Regions from separate parts of the Priestia sp. KCTC 13724 genome, predicted to be linked through region 2. Evidence: a T-box and tRNA genes for the amino acid it is inferred to sense, from the RefSeq annotation. Region 2 holds a T-box; the other holds one or more tRNA genes.
The links. A T-box is a leader RNA that pairs with one kind of tRNA and senses whether it is charged. The one in region 2 lies ahead of ileS (isoleucine--tRNA ligase), so its partner is inferred to be a tRNA-Ile.
Positions count from the first base shown of each region.

Region 1: it encodes a tRNA-Ile, which carries the amino acid that the T-box ahead of ileS (isoleucine--tRNA ligase) is inferred to sense. The anticodon was not compared.

Region 1 covers NZ_JBXDLD010000171.1:828-12,396, forward strand. The annotation lists gene AC1UFB_RS19170 (Na/Pi cotransporter family protein) at 203-1,858, shown strand; gene AC1UFB_RS19175 (DUF456 domain-containing protein) at 1,987-2,469, shown strand; tRNA gene AC1UFB_RS19180 (tRNA-Asn) at 2,535-2,609, shown strand; tRNA gene AC1UFB_RS19185 (tRNA-Met) at 2,611-2,684, shown strand; tRNA gene AC1UFB_RS19190 (tRNA-Asn) at 2,718-2,792, shown strand; tRNA gene AC1UFB_RS19195 (tRNA-Ile) at 2,794-2,870, shown strand; tRNA gene AC1UFB_RS19200 (tRNA-Ser) at 2,881-2,973, shown strand; gene sodA (superoxide dismutase SodA) at 3,200-3,808, shown strand; gene AC1UFB_RS19210 (MFS transporter) at 3,929-5,209, shown strand; gene AC1UFB_RS19215 (peptidoglycan D,D-transpeptidase FtsI family protein) at 5,366-7,546, shown strand; gene AC1UFB_RS19220 (PstS family phosphate ABC transporter substrate-binding protein) at 7,808-8,758, shown strand; gene pstC (phosphate ABC transporter permease subunit PstC) at 8,830-9,786, shown strand; gene pstA (phosphate ABC transporter permease PstA) at 9,789-10,664, shown strand; gene pstB (phosphate ABC transporter ATP-binding protein PstB) at 10,731-11,522, shown strand; gene phoU (phosphate signaling complex protein PhoU) at 11,553-11,569, shown strand, end outside.
Region 2 covers NZ_JBXDLD010000072.1:70,596-82,164, forward strand. The annotation lists gene AC1UFB_RS10320 (hypothetical protein) at 207-350, opposite strand; gene ileS (isoleucine--tRNA ligase) at 469-3,240, opposite strand; T-box leader at 3,313-3,535, opposite strand; gene AC1UFB_RS10330 (DivIVA domain-containing protein) at 3,604-4,098, opposite strand; gene AC1UFB_RS10335 (YlmH family RNA-binding protein) at 4,183-4,956, opposite strand; gene AC1UFB_RS10340 (YggT family protein) at 5,005-5,274, opposite strand; gene AC1UFB_RS10345 (cell division protein SepF) at 5,281-5,754, opposite strand; gene AC1UFB_RS10350 (YggS family pyridoxal phosphate-dependent enzyme) at 5,778-6,452, opposite strand; gene pgeF (peptidoglycan editing factor PgeF) at 6,460-7,284, opposite strand; gene AC1UFB_RS10360 (YlmC/YmxH family sporulation protein) at 7,360-7,614, opposite strand; gene sigG (RNA polymerase sporulation sigma factor SigG) at 7,805-8,584, opposite strand; gene sigE (RNA polymerase sporulation sigma factor SigE) at 8,732-9,451, opposite strand; gene spoIIGA (sigma-E processing peptidase SpoIIGA) at 9,481-10,401, opposite strand; gene ftsZ (cell division protein FtsZ) at 10,605-11,569, opposite strand, start outside.

The DNA.
Region 1 (11,569 bases), on a different contig from region 2:
TTTATTTTACCATTATATTCATAATGAAAGTGTGAAAAAATGACTTTTTTTATGTGGATGCTGTGTTATGTAAATGAAATGTTAAGATAATGTAAATTTTTTAGAATCAGCGTTTACACAACATTTATTTTACGTTAATAATTATGTGGGACTTGTAGATGTCTGTCGAAAAATGAGACTGTAGAGATAGGAGTGAAATTCTTTGGAACTAGATGTTCAGAAGATGATATTTGAATTTATCGGTGGCCTCGGGATTTTCCTGTTTGGGATTAAATTCATGGGTGATGGCTTACAAAAGTCAGCTGGAGATAAATTACGCGATATACTAGATCGTTTTACAACCAACCCATTTATGGGTGTGTTAGCAGGGATTTTAGTTACCATACTTATTCAAAGTAGTTCCGGAACGACTGTTATTACCGTAGGGTTAGTAAGTGCTGGTTTTATGAACTTACGCCAAGCCATTGGCGTTATCATGGGAGCGAATATCGGGACAACCGTTACAGCTTTCATTATCGGTATTAAAATTTCAGACTATGCGCTACCGATTTTAGCTGTAGGTGCTCTCATGCTATTCTTCTTTAAAAGCAAGCCAGTTCAAAACTTTGGTCAAATCGTATTTGGCTTTGGGATGTTATTCTTTGGTTTAGAGCTAATGGGCGATGGCATGAAGCCAATTCGTTCCCTTCAAGCGTTTCAAGACTTAACAGTAAGTATGAGTGATAACCCAATTTTAGGTGTTGTCATCGGTACAGTATTTACGGTTATCGTTCAAAGCTCAAGTGCAACAATTGGTATCTTACAGGAGCTATTTGGCCAAGGAGCAATCGATATTTATGCAGCGTTACCGGTATTGTTTGGTGATAATATTGGTACAACTATTACGGCAATTTTAGCATCCATTGGTGCAAGCGTTGCGGCAAGACGCGCAGCGTTAACTCATGTAATGTTCAATATTATTGGAACAGTTATCTTCTTAATTATTTTACCGCTGTTCACAAAGTTTGTTTTATATTTACAAGATACATTAGCATTAAACCCAGAGATGACGATAGCTTTTGCACACGGAACGTTTAACATCACGAATACTATTATTCAATTTCCGTTTATTGGATTATTGGCTTTAATCGTAACAAAAGTAATTCCTGGAGACGATGCGTTAGTTGACTTTAAACCGAAACATCTAGATCCAGTTTTTATTGAACAATCACCATCAATTGCGTTAGGACAAGCAAAAGAAGAGCTCGTTCGTATGGGGCAATTCTCAACAATTGGATTAGAAGAAGCAAACAATTATTTGAAAACGAAGCAACATAAGCATTCTGATATGGCTTTACAAATTGAAGATGCCATTAACAATTTAGATAAAAAAATTACTAACTATTTAATTTTACTTTCTTCTTCTTCTATGTCAGCTTCAGAAAGTGAAGAGCATTCAATGCTTTTAGACACGGCTCGTGATATTGAACGTATTGGAGATCATTTTGAAAATATCGTAGAGCTTGTTGATTATCAAATTACTAACAAAGTAAAGGTAACATCTGAAGCTAATAAAGATTTAGCAGAAATGTTTGAACTAACAATTTCAACAGTTAAAGAAGCTGTTGCAGCACTAGAGAACAACGATCGTGAAAAAGCCGTTCACGTAATGCAACAAGAAGATCAAATCGACAGCATGGAGCGTTCACTTCGTAAAAAGCATATTTTACGCTTAAACGAAGGTGCTTGCACAGGCTCAGCTGGTATTGTATTTGTTGACATTATTAGTAACTTAGAGCGTATTGGAGATCACGCAGTTAATATTGCAGAAGCAGTGTTAGGAGAAAATCAAAAGAGTGTGACTCAAAAATCTCAATAAGCTAAAAAGAGCGACTCGTTAACGAGTTGCTCTTTTTTATGGAATATTATTATCAAAAAAGTTGTTACAGTGTATACTGTTTGATAATAATAGTAAATAGAGATTGAGATGAAAGGAAACGTGTTAAGTTGGACTTTTTATATTGGACACTCATTGCAATTTGTTTTGTTGTATCATTTATTGGATTAGTCTATCCTATTATTCCAAGCGTACTGTTTGTAGCACTTGGATTTTTATTGTACGGGTTTTTCTATAGTTTTGAACCATATACTTTCTTGTTTGTGCTTATTCAAGGTCTGCTTGTGGCAGCACTTTTTGCCGCTGATTATTTGGCAAATCTAATTGGTGTTAAAAAGTTCGGTGGAACAAAAGCGGGTATTTGGGGAAGCACCATTGGATTGTTGGTTGGTCCATTCTTAATTCCTGGGCTTGGTATATTAATTGGCCCATTTTTAGGGGCGGTGATTGGTGAGTTAGTTGTACACCGTACGAATTTTCAAAATGCTATAAAGATTGGTTTTGGATCGTTAGTTGGCTTTTTCAGCGGTGCTATTTCAAAAGGAATTATACAGGCGGCAATGATTATTTACTTTCTTATCGTTGTTTTATAATAATTTGTTGACTTTTAATTAAAAGCATGTTAAATTTTTAATGTCGCTAATAAATGTTATATCGTTCCACAGTAGCTCAGTGGTAGAGCAATCGGCTGTTAACCGATCGGTCGTAGGTTCGAGTCCTACCTGTGGAGCCATGGCGGTGTAGCTCAGCTGGCTAGAGCGTACGGTTCATACCCGTGAGGTCGGGGGTTCGATCCCCTCCGCCGCTATTCCTTTAAGTGACAAAGCATACATACTATTATTCCACAGTAGCTCAGTGGTAGAGCAATCGGCTGTTAACCGATCGGTCGTAGGTTCGAGTCCTACCTGTGGAGCCAAGGACCCTTAGCTCAGCTGGTTAGAGCAGACGGCTCATAACCGTCCGGTCGCAGGTTCGAGTCCTGCAGGGTCCACCATGAAAAGGTTGGAGGAATACCCAAGTCCGGCTGAAGGGATCGGTCTTGAAAACCGACAGGGGTGTTAAAGCCCGCGGGGGTTCGAATCCCTCTTCCTCCGCCATACATATTGTTGATTAATCTTTCTTTACAATTGTGAAGAAAGATTTTTTATTTTGTTTTCAAATAAAATTTTACGTTTAAATAGGATAGACAGTGGGAAACAGGTAAATATAAGTGATGATTAAATGCTTTTTCATTGAAAGCGTAGGTTAAATTTGCTAATCTAAAAACATGAGGTGAGTTTTCTTTCACCAAATTAGGTATATATTTTAAAGGAGGAATTACCCATGGCTTACGAATTACCACAATTACCTTATGCATATGATGCACTTGAACCACACATCGACAAAGAAACGATGAACATTCACCATACGAAACACCATAACACTTACGTTACAAACTTAAACGCAGCAGTAGAAGGAAAAGCTGATTTAGCTTCTAAAAGTGTTGAAGAGTTAATCTCAAATATGGATGCTGTACCAGAAGATATCCGTACAGCAGTACGTAACAATGGTGGTGGACATGCTAACCACTCATTATTCTGGACAATTCTTTGCCCTAACGGTGGCGGCGAGCCAACAGGCGAGTTAGCAGACGCAATTAGCAGTAAGTTTGGAAGCTTTGACGCATTCAAAGATGCATTCGCTAAAGCAGCAACTACACGCTTCGGTTCTGGCTGGGCTTGGTTAGTTGTAAACAACGGTGAATTAGAAGTAACAAGTACACCAAACCAAGATAGCCCACTAATGGAAGGTAAAACACCAATCCTAGGACTAGACGTTTGGGAGCATGCTTACTACTTAAACTACCAAAACCGTCGTCCAGATTACATTTCAGCATTCTTTAATGTAATTAAATGGGACGAAGTTGCAAAACGCTACGCAGCAGCAAAATAATGAGAGAAAAAACCAGTAAAGCAATTATTGCCTTTACTGGTTTTTTTGTTTTCCAATTCTTTTACATATCTCCTTTTCTTTTTCACACACTAGGGGTAGAAGAGAAAAGGAGTTTTTTATATGCCTTTATTAAAAAAAGTTGTTGGAGATGTAGAAGTTAATAAAGATTTATTGTTATTACTTATCATTGGAGGGCTATATGCTTTAGCAATTTCAATTTCCAATTCATTTGTAAACGTGTATTTATGGAAACAAACAGGAGAGTTTTCTGCTTTAGCGATTTATAATTTAGTCATTGTTATCTTTCAGCCATTAACCTTTATTTTAGCAGGAAGGTGGGCTAAAAAAATTGATCGAGTCGTTGTGCTTCGATTAGGTGTTTCGTTTCTATCTGTTTTCTATATCGTGGTGTTGATGGTAGGCGACCGTGCCGATGAATTTTTAATTCTTCTCGGTGCTCTTTTAGGAATAGGGTATGGATTTTATTGGTTAGCATTTAACGTGTTAACGTTTGAAATTACAGAACCTGATACACGGGACTTTTTCAATGGTTTTCTAGGAGTATTAAATTCGTTTGCTGGAATGATTGGACCTCTAGGAGCGGGCTTTATTATTGCTAGCTTATACGAATACATTGGTTATCGTGTGGTCTTTGGCGTTTCACTCCTAATGTTTGTTTGTGCAGTTGTCCTTAGCTTCTTTTTACAAAGACGTCCAGCTGAGGGCGTATATAAATTTAGAGAAGTACTAAGAGAAAGGAAATACAATCGAGACTGGCGCAGAATCTTATATGCACACGTATTTCAAGGAATTAGAGAAGGGACATTCATTTTCGTGGTGTCAGTATTGGTTTTTATTACAACTGACAGTGAACTCGCACTTGGTACGTTTGGGCTGGTAAATTCAGCTGTAGCTTTTGTTGCGTACTATGTTGCTTCTAGGTTTATTAAACAAAAAGACCGCTTAAAGTTTATTTTGGCAGGTGGAATCCTTCTGTATGGTTCAGTCTTTCTATTGTTGTTTAACTTATCATATACAAACCTCATTTTATATGCGATTTGTATCGCAATCGGCTACCCTATTTTGCTGGTACCGTATATGTCCTTAACGTATGATGTGATTGGTCGAGCTAAAGACATTGTTTCTAAACGTATTGAGTATATTGTTGTTCGAGATGTATTCTTAAATATTGGACGCATTATTTCAATTGGCTCTTTTCTCATTGCTGTGGTCTTTTTTAATGAACAGCAAAGTTTACCCATACTGTTAGCTGTTATCGGCGCAGGACACTGTTGTATTTACTTCTGTGTTCGCAACATTTCTCAACCTACGAACAAACACACCCCTAAGTCGGTTACACAGCCAGCTTTAAATGAAGGAGACGGTGAATCTCCAGCATAATGGGGATAGATAATTACTTTGTACTATAGAAATTAGCACAAAATTCTTTTACAATAGACACAGCATAAATAGACACCTTTAAGGTGTCTATTTATTTGCCAAAATGAAAAAATTATGATGAGATTATATATATGTTGATAAATTGTAGGTGAAGAAATGAAAAAGAAAAATAAACGTAAAAGTCATGTCTCGTTTCGGATGAACATTTTATTTCTAGGCATCTTTGCGCTGTTTTCGGTACTGATATTACGTTTAGGTTTAGTACAAATTGTACATGGGGAAAGTTACCAACGTGAAGTTGAGCGTACCGAGGACGTAACCGTTAATACTCCGGTTCCGCGAGGTAGAATGTACGATCGTTATAATCGTGTGATTGTCGACAATACACCTCTAAATGCGATTACATATACGCGCTTCCAAGGTAACACTGCGGAAGAGCGATTGAAAATCGCTCGACAATTAGCAAAGTTAATTGATGTTCCTTACTCAACGGATGCAATTGATGTACCAGAAAAAACAGTGGATGAAAATGCTGAGGACATTGTAAAAATCACAGAGCGTGATTTAAAAGATTATTGGATTATGCTCAATCCAAAAGAAGCTGAAAAGAAAATCAGTGATAGTGACCGAAGTAAAGTAGAAGCGGGAGAAATGACGGATGAAGAGCTTTATAACCGTCAATTAAGCCGCATTACAAAGCGAGATTTACAAACATTAGCTGATGACTTAGAAGTTTTGGCAATTAAAAGACAAATGGAAGCGGGTTATGCCCAAACTCCTCAAATTATTAAGAAAAACGTAACGCCGGCTGAATTTGCTATTGTTAGTGAAAATTTATCGCAGCTTCCAGGTGTTGATACAACCACTTACTGGGAACGCTATTACCCACAAGGCGGTACGCTTCGTACACTTTTAGGGAATGTATCATCAGCCAATGAAGGTCTTCCAAGAGATAAAGTGGACTACTATCTGTCCAGAGGATACAGTCGTAATGATCAAGTCGGTACGAGCTATCTTGAAAAAGAATACGAATCACAGCTTAAAGGTCAAAAAGAGCAGGTTCAATATATAACGGATCGAAGCGGAAATCTTATCGATACCTTACAATTAACTGAAGGGCAGCGCGGAAGTGATTTAGTGTTAACTATTGATATAGAGCTTCAACAAGCAGTAGAAGAAGCTATTACAAAACAATTAATTGAGAAGAAACAAATGTCTGGTACAAGATTTTTAGACCGAGCGTTTGTTGTTATGATGGATCCGAATACGGGTGAAATCCTAACAATGGCAGGTAAGAGATATACAACGGATTCCAAAACAGGTGCTGCTAAAATTGAAGATTTTGCATTAGGGAATTTATCAACTTCATACACGATGGGCTCTGTAGTAAAAGGGGCTACTGTATTAGCAGGGTTAGATTCTGGTGCAATTACAACTAATACAATCTTTGTCGACGAGCCAATTAAGTTTGCGGGAACGAAAGAAAAGAAATCCTTTAAAAATATGGGACCAATCAATTACTCTACAGCACTAAAACAATCGTCAAACGTATTTATGTTTAAAACGGTTATGGCGATGGCTGATGTGCAGTATCGATATAATGGTTCTTTACCAATTAAAGCAAATACGTTTGCGCAGCTTCGCTCGTACTACAGTCAATTTGGTCTTGGTGTGTCTACTGGTATTGAGCTTGATAATGAAGCGACGGGCTTCCAAGGTGGAAGCAGCATCCCGGGTACAGCTCTTGACTTAGCTATTGGTCAATATGATACGTATACGCCTCTTCAAGTTGTTCAATACGCATCAACAATTGCAAACGGTGGCTATCGTATTAAGCCTCAGATTGTAAAAGAAATTCGGAAACCAACAATTAAAGAAGAAGAAATTGGCGGTGTTGAATACTCGTTCGAAACGCAAGTATTAAACCGAATTACTATGAAGCAGGAATATATTAAAGCTGTACAAAGTGGACTTAAGAGGGTAACTCAAGAGCAAGGTGGAAGTGGATATGCAGCATTTGCAAGCGCTCCTTATAATCCAGCTGGAAAATCTGGTACGGCACAGGCTTATGAGAAAAACCCGAATGGCGGGGATCCAATTGCAATTAATAATTCTACATTTATCGCTTATGCTCCGGCAGATAACCCAGAAGTAGCAATGGCAGTAGTTGTTCCTTCAGCATTCACACCAAGTAGCCCGAATAATATTACAAAAGAACTTGCTCGTGAATCAATGGATTTATACTTTGATTTAAAGCAAAAGGGTGAAAAGGAAGTAGATGAGCAAGAACAACAGCAACAAGTAATTGATGCAGAAGCTACAAATGCAGAAGAATAGCAAAGAAAAAAGGCGCTGAAACCTCAGCGTCTTTTTTTATATGCTCTTTTTTCTTAAGGGAATAACATTTCTAAATATAAGTAGTAAGAACATAGAATAAAATCCAAAAATAAGAAAAAAGACTGTTGTTTTTCCATTGGTTTAAGTAAAAAGACCTTGATTTACAAAAGCTTTACATTTGCTTAAAACGGAATTAATAGTTGGGCTTTAATGTATAGCTTGTAGGACAAAACAACGAAATGTCGTAGGAGGAATTTGAGAATGAAAAGCTTTAAATTTCTAGCAATGTCAGCAGTAATCGGATCATCAGTTGTGCTAGCAGCATGTGGCGGCGGTCAAGGAAGTGACGCTGGTGACTCAGGTGAACAATTAAAAGGAAATGTGGCAATTGACGGTTCATCTACTGTGTATCCAATTATGGAGGCAGTTGGCGAAGAATATATGGCAACTCAACCTGGAGTTCAAGTATCCGTTGGTTTGTCTGGAACGGGCGGTGGATTTGAAAAATTCACAAAAGGTGAAACGGATTTAAGTAACGCATCTCGTCCAATTAAAGATGAAGAAAAGAAAGCAGCTGAAGAAGGCGGCGTAGACGTTCAAGAGTTTGAACTAGCTTACGACGGACTATCAGTTGTTATCAATAAAGAAAATGATTGGGTTGATCATTTAACAGTTGAAGAACTAGAAAAAATGTGGGTTAACGATGGAAAAGCAAAAAAATGGTCTGATATTCGTGAAGGCTGGCCAGATGAAGAAATTAAATTCTATTCTCCAGGACATGACTCTGGGACATTTGATTACTTTGATGAAGTAATTTTAGATGGAAAAGAAATTACAGAGTCTGCAACATTATCAGAGGATGATAACGTGTTGGTAAACGGTGTAACGGGTGATAAAAACGCAATTGGTTACTTCGGTTACGCGTATTACTCTGAAAACAAAGATAAGTTAAAAGTTGTACCAATTGATGGTGGAAACGGTCCAGTGGAACCAACAAAAGAGACCGTTATGAGCGGTGAATACGCACCATTATCTCGTCCGCTATTTACTTATGCAAGTGTTGGAGCACTAAAAGATAAAGAGCAAGTATATGACTATGTTAAATTTACGCTTGAAAATGCAGGAGAGCTTGCTGAAGAAGTAGGTTATGTGAGCTTAAAAGATGAAGAATATGACGAGCAGTTAAAAACGCTTGAAGGTTTAAAGAAATAGACAAATGAAGATGAGGAGCAGCGCAACGCTTGCTTCTCATCTTTCCATGCGATGGAAGGGAGTTTACTACATTGGCTTTAGCGAATAATGGCAACACTAAGAAGGGTTCGATTCGAGAATTAATAAAGCAAAATAAATCAAAAAAAGGAGCATCAATGATTATAGAGAAAGTGATGCCAATTTTGCTTTTCTGTACGGCTGCTGTATCCGCATTAACAACCGTGGGGATTTTGTTCACATTAATTTTTGAAACAATTATGTTCTTTGAAAGAGTATCTTTTGTTGAGTTTATTACAGGTCAAAAATGGCTTCCGTTTATTGAGAAAGCAGGTAACTTTGGAGTTTTACCACTTGTTACGGGAACGCTATTGATTACTGTAATTGCAATGGTCGTTGCTATTCCAGTTGGATTAGCAGCAGCAATTTTTTTGAGTGAGTACGCGTCGGATCGAACAAGACGTATTATTAAACCGATTTTAGAAGTATTAGCAGGTATTCCAACAATTGTATATGGATTCTTTGCTTTAACATTTGTTACACCGCTTTTAAAAGATGTTATTCCAGATTTAGGGTTATTTAATGCTTTAAGTCCAGGTATTGTAGTTGGTGTCATGATTATTCCTATGATTGCTTCTCTATCAGAAGATGCAATGAGTTCTGTACCTCAATCAATGAGAGAAGGAGCTTTAGCTTTAGGAGCAACACGTTTAGAGGTGGCATTAAAAGTGGTGTTACCAGCAGCTCTGTCAGGAATTATCGCATCGTTTGTACTCGGTATTTCGCGTGCAATTGGTGAAACGATGATTGTTACAGTAGCTGGTGGAGCTACGCCGACAATGGCACTAGACGTAACGGGTTCAATTCAAACGATGACTGCGTATATCGTTCAGGTTGCAACGGGAGATGCAGGGTATGGAACGACTGTTTATTACAGTATCTATGCTGTGGGAATGACGTTATTCGTCTTTACACTCATTATGAACCTACTAGCTCAGTTTATTACAAAGCGCTTTAGGGAGGAGTACTAATTATGTACGTGGATCGCGAGCAAGTACAACAACGTATGCATGGGCGGTTATTAAAAAATAGTATTTTAAGGTTCATTTTTTTCTGTGCAACGATTTTTGGATTAGCAGTTCTGGGTATGCTTTTATATCGGGTATTGACTCAAGGATTAGGCTGGCTTGATACAGGTTTTTTACAAAACTTTGCATCGAGAAGACCAGAAGATGCTGGAATTAAAGCGGCACTAGTTGGCTCCTTATGGCTGATGGCTGTCATTGCACCAGTATCATTGATTTTAGGAGTAGGAACAGCGCTTTATTTGGAAGAGTACGCAAAGAAAAATAAATTTAATGATTTCATTAAATTAAACATTTCTAACTTAGCAGGTGTACCTTCAATTGTGTTTGGATTATTGGGATTAACCATTTTTGTTCGTGAGTTATCGTTAGGAAGAAGTATTTTAGCAGCTGGATTAACAATGAGTTTGTTAATCTTACCGGTTATTGTAGTAGCGGCACAGGAAGCCATTAGGTCAGTGCCAACTCATTTACGTGAAGCTTCGTTTGGAATGGGAGCAACTAAGTGGCAAACGATTTACCGTGTGGTACTGCCGGCAGCAATCCCTGGTATTTTAACAGGAAGCATTTTAGCTTTATCAAGAGCGGTAGGGGAAACAGCACCGCTTGTAGTAGTTGGTTTGCCTACATTCATTGCCTTCTTGCCAGCTGGTGTATTAGATACCGCAACGGCTTTACCGATGCAAATTTATAACTGGACGAGTCGACCGCAAGCAGACTTCCAAAGCGTAGCAGCAGCAGGAATTATCGTGTTATTAGTGTTCTTAATTGTAATGAACTCCATTGCTGTATTTATTCGTAACAAATTTCAAAAGCGTTATTAAGCTTAATTGAATGATGATAGTAGGATGAAGGGGGAGCTTTCCATGACAATCACAATCGATCAAAAAATGACAGAGGAAAATATAAATCCCATTAACAAACCAAAAGAAATTGTTTATAAAACAAAAGGTTTAAACTTATGGTACGGAGAAAATCAAGCGTTAAAAAACATTGATTTAGATATTCATGAAAATGAAGTAACAGCCATTATTGGTCCATCAGGATGCGGGAAATCTACGTATATTAAAACGTTAAATCGAATGGTTGAAATGAGTCCAATTGTAAAAACGTCTGGTGAAATTGAATATCGTGGACAAAATATCTTTAATAAGTCATATCGAGTAGAAGAGCTTCGTACACAAGTAGGAATGGTTTTTCAAAAGCCAAACCCATTCCCAAAATCAATTTATGATAATATAGCTTATGGACCACGTATTCACGGCATTCGCAATAAAAAAATTTTAGATGAAATTGTGGAAAAAAGCCTACGCGGTGCGGCAATTTGGGACGAAGTAAAGGACCGCTTAAATCAAAATGCTTATGGGTTATCAGGTGGTCAACAGCAGCGTTTATGCATTGCTAGATGTTTGGCAATTGAACCAGACGTAATCTTAATGGATGAACCAACGTCTGCTCTTGATCCAATCTCAACGTTAAAAGTGGAAGAGCTTGTTCAAGAACTGAAGAAGGAATTTAGTATCATTATCGTAACGCATAATATGCAGCAGGCTGCACGTATTTCAGATAAAACAGCATTTTTCTTAAATGGAGAAGTTGTTGAGTTTGCAGAGACTGATCGAATTTTCTCAAACCCATCTGATAGACGAACAGAAGACTATATTACAGGACGTTTTGGTTAATAGTTGATCAATTAAAAGGAGATGGACTACATGGTTGTACGTGAAAA
Region 2 (11,569 bases):
ACCGCCTCCTTATCGATGAAATCAATCTTATTGATTTTATCGTTACCGATATTGAGACGATTGCAACACGACAAGTTTTTCCTTCCTTCAAAAACCTCATAACAATACGTGTTGGGAATTTCGTACAGTCTTTTTTCCCAAAAAAGAGTTTGGGACATAACAAAATGATTGCTTCTAAAAGACGAACACTAGCTGTTCCCATCTCTTTAGTTTGTCTCAACACGTTCGTTCCATTGCGCTACGGTCACTCGCTTTCCGCGGGGAGGAACCTGAGCTTCCTCACTGCGCTGCGGGATCTCCGTTTTCCCTCTCTTTCCCGCAGGAGTCGAGTGTCCTACGCTCCATTCCACCCTGTTTCCAACATTATTTTCACAATCAAAAAAACCTGAACGATTAAAAGTGAGAAACTCTCAATCGTTCAGGTTTATCATTGGCTGAATTACTTATGTCCCAGCCTCTTTTTCCGCTTTACTGCTGAACGTAGTTCGTTTTCACCACATCTGCACATCTTGCACATAATGTTGGATGAGCTGAGTCTGAACCAACTGTTGTTGTAACTGTCCAACAACGTTCACATTTTTCTCCTTCAGCAGGTGTCACAACGATTGCTGCGTGCTCAAAGCGCTGTGCAGTTTCCGGCGCATCTGCTACGTCACCAGCAACCTCTAAGCCTGAAACGATAAACAATTGACCTACGTTTTCTGAGATAGACGCTAACAATTGCTTCGTCTCAGCGTTTGGATATAGAGTCAACTTAGCTTCAAGAGATTTTCCGATTACCTTTTCATTACGAGCCTGTTCAAGTGCTTTTAACACTTCGTCACGGAGTTCCATAAACGCATCCCATTTTTTCTCGAGCTCATCTGCACCAGCAATTTCTTTCACTTCTGGCATATCAACTAGCTGGACGCTTTCTTCTTCTACGTTTGGAATATGAACCCATACCTCATCAGCTGTATGAGAAAGGATTGGAGATACTAACTTTGTTAGAGATAGTAGCGTTTCGTAAAGAACGGTTTGAATGCTACGACGCTCTACGTTGTTTGCACCTTCGATATATAATACGTCTTTTGCAAAATCTAAATAGAACGAACTCATATCAATCGTACAGAAATTATGAACTGCATGATAAATACTTGAGAACTCATATGCATCGTATGATTTCTTCACTTTATCCACTAATTTATTGAGCTTAACTAGCATGTAACGATCTACTTCACGAAGCTGATCTACTGAAATCGCATCCGTTTGTGGATTGAAATCTGCTAGGTTTCCTAATAAAAAGCGGAACGTATTACGAATTTTACGATATACTTCAGCTACTTGTTTCAAGATGTTATCAGATACGCGTACATCTGCCTGGTAGTCAACAGACGCTACCCATAAGCGTAGAATATCTGCACCTAACTGTTTCATAACCTTAGCTGGAATAACCGTGTTACCAAGTGATTTGCTCATTTTACGACCTTCACCATCTAAAGCAAAACCATGACTTAAAACGGCTTTATAAGGTGCTTCACCCGTTACAGCAACGCTTGTAGATAAGCTTGAGTTAAACCAACCGCGATATTGGTCAGACCCTTCTAGATAAAGGTCAGCCGGACGCTGTAACCCTTCACGCTCTTCAAGTACAGCTTGGTGAGAAGATCCAGAATCAAACCATACGTCCATAATATCCGTTTCTTTTGTGAAATGACCGTTTGGACTACCAGGATGAGTAAAGCCTTCCGGTAATAAATCTTTTGCTTCACGCTCAAACCATACGTTTGAACCATGCTGACGGAACAGCTCTGATACATGCTCAATTGTCTCATCCGTAATAATCGGCTCATCATTTTCAGCATAAAACACAGGAATTGGTACGCCCCATGCGCGTTGACGAGAAATACACCAGTCTCCACGATCACGAACCATGTTGTAAAGACGAGTTTCGCCCCAAGCAGGAACCCACTGTGTTTTTTCTACTGCCTCTAATAGCTCTTTACGGAAGTCTTTAATTGATGCAAACCATTGCGCTGTTGCACGGAAAATTGTCGGCTTTTTCGTACGCCAGTCATGTGGATATGAATGCGTGATGAATGATAGCTTTAACAGGGCGCCTTCTTCTTGAAGCTTTTCAGTAATGGCCTTGTTCGCATTATCATAGAATAAGCCTTCAAATCCAGGCGCTTCCTCTGTCATATGACCTTTGCTGTCAACTGGACAAAGTACACCTAAACCGTATTTTTGACCCACAATAAAGTCATCTTCCCCGTGTCCTGGAGCCGTATGAACACACCCAGTACCCGCATCAGTTGTAACATGGTCACCTAAAACGAGTAGAGAATCACGCTTGTAAATTGGATGTTCTGCTACTACGTGCTCAAGTTCAGCACCTTTCATAGTACGCACTACTTCATATTCAACCCATTCAATCTCTTTTGCAACGGTCTCAACAAGTTCTGATGCCACGATGTATTTAGCACCATCTACGGCCACTACGCTATATTGAAGCTCTGGGTTTACAGCAATAGCTAAGTTTGCCGGCATTGTCCATGGCGTTGTTGTCCAGATGATAAATTTCTCATCACTTTCCACTACGCCTTTACCATCCTTTACATTAAACGCCACGTAAATAGACGCAGAGCGCTTATCATAATATTCAATTTCAGCTTCTGCTAACGCTGATTCACTAGATGGAGACCAATAAACTGGTTTTAGTCCTTTGTAGATATAGCCTTTTTTCGCCATATCTCCAAATACTTTAATTTGCTGAGCTTCGTATTCAGGCTGAAGCGTCACATAAGGGTTATCCCAATCAGCACGCACACCTAAACGTTTGAACTGTTCACGTTGACCTTCCACTTGCTCCCATGCATACTGTTCGCAAAGCTTACGGAACTCAGCAACGCTCATTTCTTTACGGTTGACTTTTTTATTCTTTGTTAAAGCTGTTTCAATCGGTAAACCGTGCGTATCCCAACCAGGTACATAAGGGGCACAAAAACCTGACATGGATTTATAGCGAACGATAAAGTCCTTTAAGATTTTATTCAGTGCATGCCCCATATGAATATCACCATTTGCATAAGGAGGGCCATCATGTAACACGAATAATGGACGACCTTCTGTACGCTTTTGAACTTTTGCATAAATGTCCATTCCCGCCCACTTTTCTTGCATTTGTGGCTCACGATTTGGTAAATTTCCACGCATCGGAAATTCTGTTTTCGGCATTAATAACGTATCTTTATATTCCAAAGTTCTAACCTCCATAAAATCGTAAATTTCATTCCGTATATAGCTACAACAAAAAGAGACCTTCTCATCCCAAAAAGGGACGAGAAGGTCTCCCGCGGTACCACCCTTGTAGACAAACAGCACTTCCATTTGTCCTCTCAGCATTCGTAACGTGAATAACACGTCGCTGCTTACTTCGTTTCAGCAGCAATACTCCAGGGTGATATTCGTTTCTTAGATTAGACCGAGCTCTCACCTTCCTCGGTTCGCTAAACGTAATCATGTAAGAAACTACTGTCCCTATCTCCGTACTATACGTATGAAATTTCATCTGTTACCAAATTATATGACAACAAAACGAAAGAAGTCAAGGTTCTGTCTTGACTAGTCAATTTTTTCTTCTAACGCAGGCATTTCATAGTCCATTAATTGATCCCAATCATCACTGTTTAACATTTCTAACTGGGCTTCAATTAACATTTTAAAACGCGTACGGAATACTTTTGACTGCTTTTTGGTCTCTTCAATATCCATCGCAATTTTACGAGACTTTGATAAAGCTTCATTGATAATGCGGTCAGCATTCTTTTCCGCTTCTTTTACAATTAGCTTCGCTTCTTTCTCTGCGTTTCGCTTTACGTCTTCTGCTGCTTCTTGAGCAATTAAAATTGATTTATTCAGCGTTTCTTCGATGTTAGTAAAATGCCCTACCTTTTCAGTAAGCTCAGTTACTCGCGCTTCTAATTCTTTTTTCTCACGAATAATTAATTCGTAATCCTTAATTACTTGGTCAAGAAATTCATTGACCTGGTCTTCATCATATCCACGAAACCCACGATTAAATTCTTTGTTATGAATATCTAAAGGGGTTAAAGGCATGTAGGCCACCTCCACGTTGTCTCATTACATTGTTTGTAATGGAATATTCGACATATTTTTTTTGTTTCCTGCTTACAATTTTTGTTATTGTTGTTTCCCTACAATTACTCGCCACTTATCTTTTTTTGTTTTCCCCTCAACTGATATAACTTTACTTCGACCAAAACCTCTTAGTGAAAGTATATCATCTGCTTTGCACTCAAAAGAAGGCTGTTCAACCGTTTTAAAATTTACTTTTACCGCTCCACTTCCAATAAACGGCTGCACCTTTTGACGAGATAAATTGTAAATGGTAGATAGTAAAACGTCTAACCGCATGGATGATACAGTATACGTTTTTTCCTGAAATTCACTTTGAACTTGAAGTAACTCTGTGCGGTCTTTTTTTACAAGAGATATTTTGGCTTTACCCACTGACGTGAAGTTTGCTTCCACGTAAGAAGATATTTCATCGGCAATAACCAGCTGTATGCGCTCATCTTGTACCAAAACATCACCAAACTTTGACCGTTTTAACCCAAGCGACATTAATGCTCCTAACACTTGAGGGTGCTCAACCGTAACAAATTTACTAGGATAGTGCAGCTCGTAGTAGCTCAGTTGAAAATCTTCATTTCCCACCTCATAATAATCAGGATATAAAAGCGCTCGCTTTCGTTCTCCTTGTTCACTTCCACCGTCAAACGAAACAAGCACTTCTCCTTCTGTTCCAATGATAGCTGAAACAATTTGCTGCTCGCGTGGGTCTAAAAAGTCCGTCAGCTTTGGACTATATTGATTAAGAACATCTTCTTTCCACTCTAATACGAGGTCAATAAATGCTCGTTCTTCTTCTCGAAAATGTTGATAAATAGACATGTCTACTCTCCTTGCTCGTATGTAAAAAAGGAATCAAATGATTCCTTTTTATATGAACCCTAACATTCTAAATAGCGATACGAGTCCACCACTTGCAAAGCGTAACACAAGAATAGCTACCAGTGGTGAGAGATCAACCATTCCAAGCGGAGGAATGATTCGTCGAAACGGCTCAAGGTAAGGTTCACAAATGCTTCCCAGCATTTGTCCAAATCGAGATGCGCGAATGTCGGGAACCCATGACATAAAAATGTAAATAATGAGCGCCCATGAATAAATCTCGATTAACTGAAGCAAAATCCTAAGTACGATTTCCATATACGGTTACCACCTCTTTACGTTGCTTGTTTCATGTTCAGTGAGCATATCTGAAATGCTACCACTAACATCGACATTGTCTGGCGTACATAAAAAAATATCGGTTCCGATTTTTTGAATGTCACCACCTAAAGCATAAACCGTTCCGCTTAAAAAGTCGACTATTCTTACTGCTTGATCACGCTGAATTCGCTGTAAATTGACAACAACGACTTTGCGGTTCTTTAAATGATCGGTAATATCTTGGGCTTCGGCATAAACGCGTGGTTCAGATAAGACCATCTTCGATGATTTTTGTACGCTTTGCAAACTTATAACATTTTGCTGTTGCTGCTGACTGCTAACTTGCTTTTGCGTCTTAGAAGGTTGAACAGCAGCAGGTTCATTGTCATATTCTTTTTGTTCATATCGTTCTTCTACGTACTCTTCTGTCTCATCATCCATGGCAAAAAAATTTTTAAAACGATTCTTCATACTCATCGCCTGACACCTCCTTAACGTTCTTAACCAACCAGTGTGGTTCCTAATCGAATAAATGTTGCTCCTTCTTCAATAGCAATTTGGTAATCATTTGACATTCCCATTGAAAGCTCTTGGCAAGGAGCATAGCGTAAATTAAGAGTTTGAATTTCTTGCTGTAGCTTTTTTAAACCTTTAAAACAATTTCTTAATACCTTCTCATCGTCCGTATGAGGAGCCATTGTCATTAACCCAACAACTTGAACATTTGGGTATTCCTCTAATGCTTGAATAAATGGAACAACCTCATCTGCTGATAGCCCATGCTTAGATTCTTCTTCCGCAACGTTTACCTGTACAAAGCATTTTACTGGCTTACTCGCTCGCTTATTAATCTCTTTTGCTAGCGATAAACGATCTAACGAATGAATATACGATGCTTGATTGATAATATTTTTCACTTTACGCGTTTGGAGCGTTCCAATAAAGTGCCATGTGGCCTTGTCACCAATTTCCTCATACTTCTCCGTCATGCCCTCATCACGATTTTCTCCTAGATGTATAAGGCCTGCTTCTACGGCCTCTTGTGCGCGCTCAGTAGAAACGTATTTTGTTACGGCTACAACCCTTACTTCTTCTGGGTGACGCCCTACCTTCTCACAGGCTAGGTTAATTTGTTCTTTTACTTGTTCTAAATTGCTTGCTACGCTTGCTGTCACTATGTAGTCAATCCTCCTTAAAACCTATAAAGCTAAACATACGACCGGTTTTACCTTGATCGCGACGATGCGAAAAGAATAGATCATCTTCACAGCTTGTACAATGGGATGAAACGATAATATTTGCTTCATTAACACCAGCTTTTTTCATCAAATAAACGTTTAGTTTTTTCAAATCTAGTCGATATTGATTCGGAGAAATTTGCACATATACGTCCGCTGACGACGCTACTTCATTCACTGCTGAAATGACGCGGTCATCGACAATATAGCAGCATGATTCAATCGCTGGCCCTACAGCAGCATAAATATCTTCAACGAGTATTTGCTCTTCCTGTACCCATTTTCGAATCATCTCACCCGCAATATCTTTAACTGTTCCTTGCCATCCAGAATGAGCTAGCCCTACCATATGATGATTTGGAGCATAAAAATATAGAGGTACACAGTCTGCATAGCATAGTGCTAACAAGACGTTTGATTCATTTGTATAAATTCCATCTGTTTGTGCAATTCCATCTTCATAAGCATGCATTCCCTTTCCTGATTGCTTACGCGTTACTTTTTGTACAACCGAATTATGTACTTGTTCAGCGCAAACCCAATTCGATAAGGGCATATTTAGATGGTTAGCTAATAGTTCTCTATTTAAAATAACGTGTTCTTTGTTGTCATGTACGTGCAGTCCAAGGTTGAATGAAGTAAACGGAGGCTCACTTATTCCACCGTTTTTAGTCGTAAAGCCACTTAACAGCTGACTATTTTCATCCATCCACGGACGAAGCCACATAAACGATTCATGATGGCTTTTTGTAAAAGCAGCTTTATTCATGTATGTGACACACCCTTTATCTATTGTTCTCAAATATTGTACCACAGATTGAGAATAGCTGTTTATAAAAATACATTAATTCTCTTCAAGTTCGTAGCTGTCTTTATAGCGTACTAAAATAACGTCAGAACCAATCTTTACGATATTTCGCCACGGAATGACAATTTCCTCTTCTTTCCCAAAAAAACCAAGCATTCTTGAGTTCCCAATGACAATCGCTTGAATTTTACCAGTGGCTAAATCAATATCAATATCTCCTACATGTCCAAGGCGCTTGCCGTCTGCTACGTTAACCACATCTTTAATTTGAAATTCAGAAATCTTTAACATCCCTATTCCCCCTATTCTCTTAGCCAACACGTTATTTTAAAAAACGTAGAAATCTCTTTGTATATGTATATTTAAACTTGAGTGATTTCATGAAAGAAACGGTAATTTTACGCGCTTTTTCTTCTATCAAACAAACCGCCGCACAGACTGATCCATGCGGCGGTTTATCATACGTATGAAGCCAAAAATATTAGCTTTGAATGTTCTTATTCATCTGTTTAATGGCTGCTTTTTCTAAACGAGATACCTGTGCTTGTGAAATCCCAATTTCATCAGCCACTTCCATTTGAGTCTTTCCTTGAAAGAAGCGTTTTCGTAAAATTAGTTTTTCTCTCTCATTTAGTCGACGCATCCCTTCCTGTAAGGCTATTTCTTCAATCCAAGTAGAATCGCGATTTCGCTCGTCACTAAGCTGATCCATCACATAAATAGGATCTCCTCCATCATTGTAGATAGGTTCAAATAATGATACTGGGTCTTGAATAGCGTCTAACGCAAATACAATATCTTCATGTGGAACTTCTAATACTTTGGCTATTTCTTCTGCAGTTGGCTCTTTTGATGTTTCACTCATTAATCTTTCTCGAACTTGGAGTGCCTTATATGCAATGTCTCTTAATGATCTTGATACCCGAATTGGGTTATTGTCTCGCAAGTAGCGGCGAATTTCTCCAATAATCATCGGAACAGCATATGTAGAAAATTTTACGTTTTGTCCTAAATCAAAGTTGTCAATAGATTTCATGAGGCCAATACAACCCACTTGAAATAAATCATCAACGAATTCTCCGCGATTATTAAAACGCTGAATTACACTTAGAACAAGACGTAGGTTACCACTCACTAACTTCTCACGAGCGGTTTCATCACCAGCTTGCAGCTCCTTAAATAAAAGGCGCATCTCATCATTCTTCAATACAGGAAGCTTTGAAGTATCTACTCCACAAATTTCTACTTTATTTCTTGTCAATTCTTTCCCTCCTCACAGGAGATGATGTTCTGAGTTCAGTATCTCCTTGAAAGGAAAAAATATGCACATTCAAAATTCTTACATTTTATTCCTGAAACAAAATGCGGTAACAGCAGAGTCAGAACGCCTACTTGTTACCGCATTTTGTTACACCATTTTATTAAATTCTTTTCGGAGCCTTTTAATAATTCGCTTTTCTAATCGTGAAATATACGATTGAGAAATACCAAGCATATCCGCTACATCCTTTTGCGTTTTCTCTTCCCCACCTGCTAATCCAAATCTTAACTCCATAATTTGCTTTTCACGATCATTAAGTTGATGTAAAGCTTTTAATAACAGCTTCCTATCTACATTCGCTTCTAAGTCTTTTGTAATGATATCTTCTTCCGTTCCCATTACATCCGAAAGTAAAAGCTCATTCCCATCCCAATCAATGTTTAACGGCTCATCAAACGAAACTTCTGAACGAATCTTGTTATTTCGTCTTAAATACATGAGGATTTCATTTTCAATACATCTCGATGCGTACGTAGCTAGTTTGATTTTCTTTTCTGGATTAAATGTATTTACTGCTTTTATTAAGCCTATTGTCCCAATGCTAATTAAGTCCTCAATATTAATCCCCGTATTTTCAAATTTACGTGCAATATAGACAACTAGGCGTAAGTTTCGCTCAATTAGTAAAGATCTTGCTGCTTCATCACCAGAAGGAAGTTTTTTCAGTAACACTTCTTCTTCATCTTTTGTTAGAGGTGGCGGTAATGCTTCGCTCCCACCAATATAATATACTTCATCTGTTTTAATTTTTAATTTAATTAATAACTTGTACCACCATAACTGTAGCCGAATACGATATGTAGACATTCAATTTCCCCCTTTTATTTTTGTTCAAATTAAGAAGCTGAGCTGACTTCTCCAATGACTAATAGCTTAGGATGAATAATTGATTCATATTGTCCTTCAACCGATAATGTTGTATGGCTAATTCCAACCAACACCTTTTCAACATGAATTTCTTGGGAGTTATGAACAATGGTTACATGATCTGGCTTTAGAGCCAACAATAGCTGATTAGACTGTCCGACACTTCTATACGGCACAAATCTCACCCTCGCATACCAGTCATGATCAATATCCTCATCATGCGAAAATGATTGGACATTTTTACTTAATTGAAGCAGCGAGGAAGGAAGGACTTCTTCAAGTAAGGATGCTGCAACAATCATAACAGGTGTTTTCGTTAATGGATCAACAAGCTGGTTACCGCTATCAATAAGACCTTTTGTATGAATTTCTACACCGTTTAAACTAATCTTCACATCCGCTAGCTGATCAAACGTAATGTTTTTCATCTTCATATCTTCAACTCTAGCCTTTGAGAAGTAGGCTAGAATAGGGAAGCCTAAGCATACGAATAACCAGCTGATAGGGTCTCCAAACTGTGGCTGTGTACTCACCATTTCATCTACCAGCAAATATTGTTGATCAAACAAAAAATGAATTCCTACTAACCCACCACCTACGACAAACGTTGAAAAATAAAATGTTAATAAGTTTTCAATAAAAAAGCGAAGACGCTTATACCCAAAAGCTACTAACACCATAATGAGAGAGAACAGAATTTTAACTGCGGGATGCAGCATAATATCAGAAAATTGAGTAAACATAAGAAGTACAATTAAAGAGCCAATAAATCCCCCTAAGCACAGTCGCCACCATTTAAACTGCCGCTTTAAAACCGTTGCGCATAAAAGCAACAAAATTGTATCTAATCCAAAATTAAGAATCCAGATTAAATCTAAATAGATTGGCACTGATTGAACCTCTCCATTCCTCTTAATCTCTTTTGTTAAAAATTAGTATAAAGCATAATCTAGTAGAAAGTCTGTCATTTCATGGGGGGAAACAAGCAGTATTTTTGAGGAAATAATCCGATATTTGTCATTCTTTATCTATTGAGCAAAGAATAAAGAAAAAAGAAAAACGCACTGATCTCTTTTAAGATCAGCACGTTTTTTTAGCGTCTACGATTTCGGTTACGTAAGAACGTTGGAATATCTAAAGCATCATCTGATGATTGAGGCTGCGTTGGGCGAGAATATTCTTGTTGAACAGGCTCTTCACGCTTCACTTCACGCTTTGGCGGAGCCACAGGCTGTTGCTGTTGCTGCACACGGTTAGCTGTTAAAGATGGTCGTCCTGGCTTACCTTGAGACAGGTCTTGATCACTAAAGCCTGTTGCAATAACAGTAACAACAATTTCGTCTTTCAGGTTTTCATTGATAACAGAACCGAAAATCATGTTTACTTCTTGGTCTGATGCAGAAGCAACAATGTCAGCCGCCTCTTGAACTTCATAAAGGCTTAAGTTTGTTCCACCTGTAATGTTCATCAGTACACCTTGAGCACCGTCAATAGACGTTTCAAGTAATGGACTTGAAATAGCTTTTTTGGCTGCCTCAGCCGCACGATTTTCGCCTGTTGCAATACCGATTCCCATTAAAGCAGAACCCTTGTTAGACATAATTGTTTTTACATCAGCAAAGTCTAAGTTAATAAGTCCAGGTACCGCGATTAAATCAGAGATACCTTGTACACCTTGACGTAGCACATTATCTGCTTCACGGAATGCTTCCAGCATTGGCGTGTTTTTATCTACAATCTCTAATAAGCGATCGTTTGGAATAACGATTAGCGTATCGACAGCTTCTTTCATAGAAGCGATACCACCAGCTGCTTGCGTAGAACGTTTACGCCCTTCAAATGTGAACGGACGTGTGACAACGCCTACTGTTAAAGCGCCGAGTTCTCTTGCGATTTGAGCAATAACAGGAGCAGCACCAGTTCCTGTTCCACCACCCATACCTGCAGTAACGAACACCATATCTGCACCTTTTAAAGCTTCTTGAATTTGTTCTTTACTTTCTTCCGCTGCTTTTTTTCCTACTTCCGGATTGGCTCCAGCACCAAGACCGCGAGTAA